DNA from 2 places in the Streptomyces sp. PsTaAH-124 genome. Region 1 is predicted to be linked to the other one. Evidence: riboswitches for the same ligand, from Rfam matches in the RefSeq annotation. Region 1 holds a riboswitch; the other holds the start of a gene.
What was found. Region 1 has a riboswitch for S-adenosylmethionine ahead of thrC (threonine synthase). Riboswitches for the same ligand answer to the same signal wherever they lie in the genome.
Positions count from the first base shown of each region.

Region 1 (4,392 bases):
GGCCACGGCCACCGCGGCGGCCGGCAGCGCCGCTCCGGAGCCGTCCGGGGAACCGGCGACGGAGTCGGCGAGCCCGCGGCCCGCCGCGTCCGCCACTCCCGCCCCGGCCGCCACCCTGCGCGACTACACCGGCTCCGGCGTCGGCGCGGCCGTCGCCGCGGCGCGGGCCGGCGGCCTGCGCTACGCCGTCCATCTCCAGGGCACCGGCCGGAGCGCCTCCTCCTGGGGCGCCGCCGAGAAGGTCTGCGAGCAGCGCGCCGACGGCGGCGCGGTGACGTTCACCGTGGCGCGCGACGGCCGCGACTGCGCCGGTGAGCCGCTGCACACCCCGGCCCCCGCGAAGACCGCCTCCGGCGGCGGCAGCGGCGGCGGGAACAGCGGCGGTGGCGGCACGACCGGCGGCAGCGGCGGCGGGAACAGCGGCGGCGGCAGCAAGGCGTGCGCCCTCACCAGCCCGGCCGGCAACTGCTACGCCGACGGCCAGTTCTGCGCCGCGCGGCACCACGGCATGAGCACCTACGGCAAGGGCGGCGAGTACCTGACCTGCGCACAGGACGGCGCGGGCCGCTGGCGCTGGTCCGACGGCGTGGCCGGCTGACGGGGGCGGCCCCGGCGCGGCGGGCCGCCGGTCAGGCGACCCGCCGGGCCGCGTACTCCGCGATCTCGCTCATCGGCGGCCGTTCCTCGGTGTCGACTGAGTACGTGCGCGGCTCGAAGCCGTCTGCGCCGCGCTCGAACTGCGTGAGCGAGGGGCGCACCAGATGGCCGCGGGCCAGCCGGAGCTGGGCGGTGCGGTAGATCGCGGCGGACATCCGGCCGAGCGCCTGCCCGTCCTGGTGGCGGTGGAGGCGCTCACCGACGTCGACCTGGGCCAGCGCGTCCAGGCCGACCAGGTGCAGCGCGTCCACGAGCATGCCCAGCTCGACGCCGTAGCCGACCGGGAACGGCAGCTGTTCGAGCAGGGAGCGGCGGGCCGCGTACTCGCCGCCCAGCGGCTGCACAAAACCGGCCAGCTGCGGCCAGTGCATGTTCAGCAGCGGCCGGGCCATCAGCTCGGTGACCCGGCCGCCCTGCCCGGCGGCGGTACCCAGCGGCCGGTCGTACATGGCCTTGACCAGCTGGACGCCGGGGTCGGTCAGCAGCGGGCCGACGATCCCGGTGACGAAGTCGGCGGAGAACTCGCGCAGATCGGCGTCGACGAAGCAGACGACGTCCCCGCGGGTCACCAGCAGCGAGCGCCACAGCACCTCGCCCTTGCCGGGCACGGCGGGGATGCGCGGCAGGATGGTGTCGCGGTGCACCACCCGCGCGCCCGCCGCGGCGGCCACCCGCGAGGTGCGGTCGGTGGAGCCCGAGTCGACCACGACGAGTTCGTCGACCAGCGGCACCCGCGTCATCAGCTCGCGGCGGATCACGGCGACGATGTCCCCGACCGTCTCCTCCTCGTTCAGCGCGGGCAGCACCACGCTGACTGTGGCGCCGCTCGCGCGTTTGGCGGCCAGGACGCCGGGGAGCGGCCGGTCGGCGACGGACCAGGAACGTGTCCTCAGCCAGCGCTCGACTTCTTCCAGCACGGTCGGTGGCTCCTCACTCCTGCGCGGCACTCCCGCGCGGCTCGCTGCGGCCTGCGGTACGGACCGGATCACATCATCGTGTGATCTGTCTCGCGGTTCGGACGACGGTCTCTCGCTGTCCTGGCCGTCGGTTACAGTCTTGAACAACGCGGACGACCGTCGCATGCCGGGGTCGCCGCGACCCACAATCGAATACCGCTCATCCAGAGGGGCAGAGGGACACGGCCCGATGAAGCCCCGGCAACCCTCCAGCCGGTCTCGTACCGATCGCCGTCGCGCGGTCGCCACCGCGAGGCTCCCGGCTCGGGAAGGTGCCAATTCCGTCTCACGGCGAGATGCGTCGTGGGGAAGATGAGGAGAAAGGGCCTCGCCTCCATGGCTGTGCAGACAGTTGCCACCAGCACCGACTCCACCGTCGACCTCGGTCCCGCCGCGGCGCTCAGCTGCCGCGAGTGCGGTCACCGCGTGCCCCTCGGCCCGGTCTTCGCCTGCGAGGAGTGTTTCGGCCCGCTGGAGATCGCCTACGACTTCTCGGGCTACGACACCGAGGAACTGCGCGGGCGGATCGAAGCGGGCCCCGCGAACATCTGGCGCTACGCCCCGCTGCTGCCCGTCCCCGCCGACGTGGCCGGCAAGCCGAACATCAACCCCGGCTGGACCAAGCTCGTCCAGGCCGACCGCCTCGCCGCCGAACTCGGCGTCGACCCCGGCAAGCTGTTCGTCAAGGACGACTCCGGCAACCCGACGCACTCCTTCAAGGACCGCGTCGTCGCCCAGGCGCTGGAGGCCGCCCGCGCCTTCGGCTTCACCACCCTGTCCTGCTCCTCCACCGGCAACCTGGCCGGTGCCGTCGGCGCCGCCGCCGCCCGCGCCGGACTGCGCTCCTGCGTGTTCATCCCGCACGACCTGGAGCAGGGCAAGGTCGTCATGGCCGCGATCTACGGCGGCGAACTCGTCGGCATCGAGGGCAACTACGACGATGTGAACCGCTTCTGCTCCGAGCTGATCGGCGACCCGGCCGGCGAGGGCTGGGGCTTCGTGAACGTCAACCTGCGGCCGTACTACGCCGAGGGCTCCAAGACGCTGGCGTACGAGATCTGCGAGCAGCTCGGCTGGCGGCTGCCCGACCAGATCGTCGTCCCGATCGCCTCCGGCTCCCAGCTCACCAAGGTCGACAAGGGCCTGCGCGAGCTGATCGCGCTCGGCCTGGTCGAGGACAAGCCGTACAAGATCTTCGGCGCCCAGGCCGAGGGCTGCTCGCCGGTCTCCACCGCCTTCAAGGCCGGACACGACGTGGTGCGCCCGCAGAAGCCGGACACCATCGCCAAGTCCCTCGCCATCGGCAACCCGGCCGATGGCCCCTACGTCCTGGACATCGCGCGCCGCACCGGCGGCGCCGTGGAGGACGTGACGGACGAGCAGGTCGTCGACGCGATCAAGCTGCTGGCCCGCACCGAGGGCATCTTCGCGGAGACCGCGGGCGGGGTGACGGTCGGCGTCACCAAAAAGCTCGTCGAGAGCGGTCTGCTCGACCCGTCGAAGACCACCGTCGTGCTCAACACCGGTGACGGCCTCAAGACCCTGGACGCGGTGGCCGGTACCGGTCTGACCGCCACCATCCGCCCCACCCTGGACTCCTTCCGAGAGGCTGGCCTCGCATGAGCGTGACCGTTCGCATCCCCACCATCCTGCGCACCTACACCGGCGGGCGGGCCGAGGTGAGCGCCGACGGCGCCACCCTCGCCGAGGTCATCTCCGACCTGGAGAAGAACCACACGGGCATCGCCGCGCGCGTCCTGGACGACCAGGGCAAGCTGCGCCGCTTCGTCAACGTCTACGTCAACGACGACGACGTCCGTTTCGAGCAGGGCCTGGAGACGGCCACCCCGGACGGCGCGGGCGTCTCGATCATCCCGGCGGTCGCCGGCGGCTGATCATTACCGTCGGTAATGACGGTGATCGGAGTATCCGGTGAATTGCCCCCTCCGCGGGAGAAGCGGAGGGGGCAATTCCATGTGATTGAGCGCGGTAGAGTTGGGGAAGGCGCCCCGGATCTCCCGGTCGAGCGCCCCTTGATTTCTGCCGCCCGCCGATGAGAAACAGCCAAAATCCGCGGGTATTTTGCGGCTTTTGCGGTGTTTATGGGGCCCGACTTGCCCGGGGTTCGGCTGAATTCGCGTCACATTCCGGACCGCTCCCGCCCGGATTTCTCGTCCGATTGACCTGTTGCAGACGGCAGTTGGACAGATACATTCAGCCGCGGTCGACGCGTTCCGGCGCACGCCCCCGATTCACGGGCGGTGAGGTCTGACCCGGATCCGCGAAGTGCGGATCTGTGCAAGGGCCAGTAATAGGGGAGTTAGGCATGGCTCAGGGCACCGTCAAGTGGTTCAACGCGGAGAAGGGGTACGGCTTCATCGCGGTCGACGGTGGTGCGGACGTCTTCGTCCACTACAGCGCGATCCAGATGGACGGCTACCGCACGCTGGAAGAGGGCCAGCGGGTCGAGTTCGAGATCTCGCAGGGTCAGAAGGGCCCGCAGGCCGACATGGTTCGCGTCACCGCCTGAACGTACGTCACGCGAAGGGCCCACACCTTGCCGGGTGTGGGCCCTTCGTCCTGCCCGCCGGGCCCCGCCCCCTCCCCTCTGTTCGCCTCCGGCTGATCCCGGCCGGTCGAGGCGCGCTCCCCGCCAGAGGCGCTTGCACTCGACCATGCCGAGTGCTAATCATTGGCGTTAGCACTCTGAAGGTGAGAGTGACAACGAGGACCGGGTCGGTGAGGCCCGCAGGCCGGGTGGGGCAAGGAACCACGAGGC
Region 1 is NZ_KB892167.1:35,732-40,123, forward strand. It holds gene B086_RS44985 (hypothetical protein) at 1-598, shown strand, start outside; gene B086_RS0114025 (glucosyl-3-phosphoglycerate synthase) at 630-1,574, opposite strand; SAM riboswitch class I at 1,771-1,932, shown strand; gene thrC (threonine synthase) at 1,950-3,236, shown strand; gene B086_RS0114035 (MoaD/ThiS family protein) at 3,233-3,508, shown strand; gene B086_RS0114040 (cold-shock protein) at 3,940-4,143, shown strand.

Region 2 (4,392 bases), on a different contig from region 1:
AGCAACGCGTACTACGGCGAGGACAGCCAGATCTCGAAGCCGACCGTCGAGGAGTACAAGGAGATCACGAGCGGCCACGGCCACCACTGATCACTGACCCCTGAGCGTCGCCACGCCAGGCCGGAGGGCCCCGTCCGAACCCCGGACGGGGCCCTTCGCCGTCCTCCGGGCTGGATAGGGTGGATGTCGATACGAGAGGTAGCGTCCCGGAGTCCGGGACACCGAATCAGGAGCGGCTTATGAGCGCTGTGACCCCCGCTGGAGGCGACACCGCGGCGGGCCGTTCCTGGCCCGTCCTGCTGAACGGCCTGCTGGACCGCCGTGACCTCACCGCCGACGACACCGCCTGGGCCATGGACCGGATCATGGGCGGCGAGGCGACCGACGCCCAGATCGCCGGGTTCGCGGTGGCGCTGCGTGCCAAGGGCGCCACCGTCGCGGAGATCACCGGCCTGGTGCGCACGATGTACGAGCACGCCAAGGTGATCCAGGTGCCCGGCGCCACCGTCGACATCGTCGGCACCGGCGGCGACGGCGCCAGGACGGTGAACATCTCCACCATGTCCTCGATCGTCGTGGCGGGCACCGGCGCCAAGGTCGTCAAGCACGGCAACCGGGCCGCGTCCTCCGCCTCCGGCGCCTCCGACGTGCTGGAGAAGCTGGGCGTGAACCTCGATCTGACGCCGCGCCGGGTCGCCGAGGTCGCCGAGGAGGCCGGGATCACCTTCTGCTTCGCGGTGAAGTTCCACCCGGCGCTGCGCCATGTGGGCGCGGCCCGTGGCCAGCTGGGCATCCGCACGGTGTTCAACCTGCTGGGCCCGCTGACCAACCCGGCCCAGGTGAAGGCGCAGGCGGTCGGCGTGGCCGTGGCCCACGAGGCGCCCATCGTGGCGGGCGTCTTCGCCGAGCGCGGCAACTCCTCCCTGGTCTTCCGGGGCGACGACGGCCTGGACGAGCTGACCACCACGGCCACCTCGCGGGTCTGGGTGGTGCACGAGGGCACGGTCACCGAGGAGCGCTTCGATCCCCGCGACGTCGGCCTCGACCTGGTGCCGGTGGAGGCGCTGCGCGGCGCCGACGCCTCCTACAACGCGGAGGTGGCCCGCCGCCTGCTGGACGGCGAGCACGGCCCCGTACGGGACGCGGTGCTGCTGAACTCGGCGGCTGCCCTGGTCGCCCTGGAGCCGGGCTCCGGGACGCTGGCGGAGCGGATCAGGGCCGGTATGGCGCGGGCCGCCGAGTCGATCGACTCCGGGGCGGCCCGGGGCACGCTGGAGCGCTGGGTGGCCGCCAGCAACGCCTGAGCGCCCCCGCGGTGCGCGTCCGCACGCGGTGAGGTGACGCAAGGCGCGGTCCACGATCCGGACCGCGCCTTGCGCACAGAAGATCGTGTGGCAGGATGGCACCAGGTCATGAGTGACAGCCATGTGGCCCCGGCCGGCTGTCCGGCAACCCTCCGTCCGTGGCGGGGTGCCCCGGGTGAAGACCAGGTCGTAGGCAGCGAGGTCTACGGCAAGCGCGGACCCCTCGCGCGCTTCCCGAGGAAGTGCGGGGCCAGGGGTCCTGGTCGGTCGAGGGAGCCTTCCGTGAGCAAGCGAATGCGTTAGGGCGCCGAGCCCCGCCTCCGCACACCCACTTCACCCTTCCGCGCCGGTGCCCCGTGCCGGGCTCGCGCGGTCGGTTCACCCTGCTTTCACGGGAGTTCCCCCATGTCTGTCTCCACCGCTGCCGCCGACCAGTCCGTCTGTGCCCCGCTGCCCGTTCTGGGCCGGGATGTCACCGTGCCGCTCGTCACCGGCGGTGAAGTCACCTACGCCGCCCTCGACTACGCGGCCAGCGCCCCCGCGCTCCAGCGGGTCTGGGACGACGTGGCCGCCTACGCGCCGTACTACGGCAGCGTGCACCGCGGCGCCGGCTACCTCTCCCAGCTCTCCACCGACCTGTTCGAGAACGCCCGGCGCACCGTCGCCGAGTTCCTGGACTGCCGCATCGAGGACAGTCCGGGCGAAGCCCGGTCCGGCAAGGGTGGTGGTGGGCGACGGGAGGGCGACCAGGTGGTGTTCACCCGGTCCACCACCGACTCGCTCAACCTGCTGGCCCGGGTGGTCCCGGCCGATTGCCGGGTGTTCGTCTTCGAGACCGAGCACCACGCCTCGCTGCTGCCCTGGCGCGACGCCCAGGTGACCTATCTGAACGCCCCGCGCACCCCGGAGCAGGCCGTGGCCACGCTGGAGCGGGCGCTGGCCGACCGCGAGCCCTACGGCCCGGCCCTGGTCTGCGTCACCGGCGCCTCCAACGTCACCGGCGAACTGTGGCCGGTACGGGAACTGGCCGCCGCCGCCCACGCGCACGGCGCCCGGATCGTGCTGGACGCCGCCCAGCTCGCCCCGCACCACCCGGTGTCCGTCAAGGACCTCGACGTCGACTGGGTCGCCTTCTCCGGGCACAAGCTGTACGCCCCCTTCGGCTCCGGCGTGCTGGCCGGACGCGCCGACTGGCTGCGCGAGGCCGAGCCCTACCTCGCGGGCGGCGGAGCCAGCCGCCGGGTGTCCCGCCGCACCGACGGGGGAGTGGACGTGGAGTGGCACGACAGCGCCGCCCGCCACGAGGCCGGCTCGCCCAACGTCATCGGCGCCTACTCCATCGCGGCGGCCTGCAAGGCGCTGACCGAGGCCGGGTTCGACACGCTGGTCGCCCGCGAGCAGCACCTCATCGACCGGGTCCGCGAGGGCCTGGCCGCGGTCCCGCAGGTGCGGGTGCTCTCCCTGTTCGGGGACGACGCCCCGCGGGTCGGTGTGATCTCGTTCGTCGTCGAGGGCTGGAACAGCTCGCACTTCGCCGCCGCGCTCTCCGCCGAGTACGGCATCGGCGTGCGCGACGGGCTCTTCTGCGCCCACCCGCTGGTACGCACCCTGCTCGGCAGCGACCCGCAGACCCAGGGCGAGTGCGGCGCCCCCGAGGCCGCGCCCGGCGAGAAGTCCCTCAACGCGATCCGCGTCAGCTTCGGCGCGGGCACCCCCGACGAGCACGTGGAGCGCTTCGTGACGGCGGTGCGCGAGCTGGTCAGCGACGGCGCCAAGTGGCGCTACCGCACGGAGGACGGCCGCTGCGTCCCGGCGGTGTGAGGCGCGCGGCCCCGGAGGCGGCGGACCGGCCGGAGGTCAGGAGTCCAGACCGATGGCGAACGCCGCCTCCAGGTCGTGCTGCGAGTACGTACGGAACGCCACGTGAGTGTCCGTCGCCTCCACCCCGGGGATCTTGCTGATCCGGCCCGGGATGATCTCCGCCAGGTCCTCGTGCCGGCCCACCCGCACCATGGCGATCAGGTCGTAGGTGCCGGTGACGGAGAAGACCTCGCTGACGCTCTCCAGCGAGGCGATCCGCTCGGCGATCTCGGGGATCCGGTCCACGCTGGTCTTGATGAGGACGATCGCGGTGATCACGGCTGGTTCTCTCCCTCGGGGGCCGGAGCGGGGCTGACCTTCACTCTAGCCGTGCGCCCGTGGCCGGCCCACGCGCAGCCGAAGCCGAGGCCGAAGCCGATGACATGGGCCAGGTACGCCACGCCCGGTCCGTCGCCGGCCCGGCCGGCGGCCAGCCACTGGAGGGCCGCCCAGAAGGGCAGCACCACCCAGGCGGGCAGGCGCAGCGGCAGGAAGAACAGGAACGGCAGCAGGCTGGTCACCCGGGCCCGCGGGAACAGGTACAGGAAGGCGCCGAGCACCGCCGAGATCGCCCCCGACGCCCCGACCAGGGTCTGGCCGGAGTCCGCGTGCGCCGCGGCGTACCCCAGCAGGGCCAGATAGCCGCAGCCCAGGTAGAACAGGGTGAAGCGGACCCGGCCCAGGCGCTGCTCGGTCATCGCGCCGAAGACGTGCAGGAAGAGCATGTTGCCGAGCAGATGCACCCAGCTGCCGTGCACGAACAGGGCCGTGGCCGGGGTGAGCGCCGCCCGCGGCGAGCCCGAGAACAGGTCCACGGGGACCACGCCCCAGCGCCGGAAGTACGCCTGCTGGGCGAGGAGTAGTCCGTGCCCGGTGCCGTAGGACGGGATCAGGCCGGAGGCCGGGCTCATCGCGAAGACCAGGCAGCACAGGGCGAGCATCGCACGTGTCACCGGCGCGCGCGTGGTCCGTACCGCCCGCAGGGCCCGGAGGACTCGGGCGGGCACCGCGTTCCTGGAGCTGGTCATGTGCACAGAGCATGGCGTAACGGGACGCATCCGCACACAGCGCCTCGCCGCCGTGGACAGCCGGGCGCCGAGTGGCTCCCAGGCCGTAGGGTTACGGCCGACGCTCCGGGGACACCGGCGCGGCACGGTCCCGGAAGGAAAGTGAGCAGCCACGATGACGGTTCCCCTGCCGACCGCCACGACGCGGTGGCGCTGCACGC
Region 2 is NZ_KB892169.1:105,126-109,517, forward strand. It holds gene B086_RS0115935 (cytochrome b) at 1-90, shown strand, start outside; gene trpD (anthranilate phosphoribosyltransferase) at 240-1,304, shown strand; SAM riboswitch class IV at 1,409-1,525, shown strand; gene B086_RS0115945 (aminotransferase class V-fold PLP-dependent enzyme) at 1,710-3,125, shown strand; gene B086_RS0115950 (Lrp/AsnC family transcriptional regulator) at 3,162-3,443, opposite strand; gene B086_RS0115955 (rhomboid family intramembrane serine protease) at 3,440-4,192, opposite strand; gene B086_RS0115960 (hypothetical protein) at 4,347-4,392, shown strand, end outside.
Region 2: another riboswitch for S-adenosylmethionine. It lies ahead of B086_RS0115945 (aminotransferase class V-fold PLP-dependent enzyme); the one in region 1 lies ahead of thrC (threonine synthase).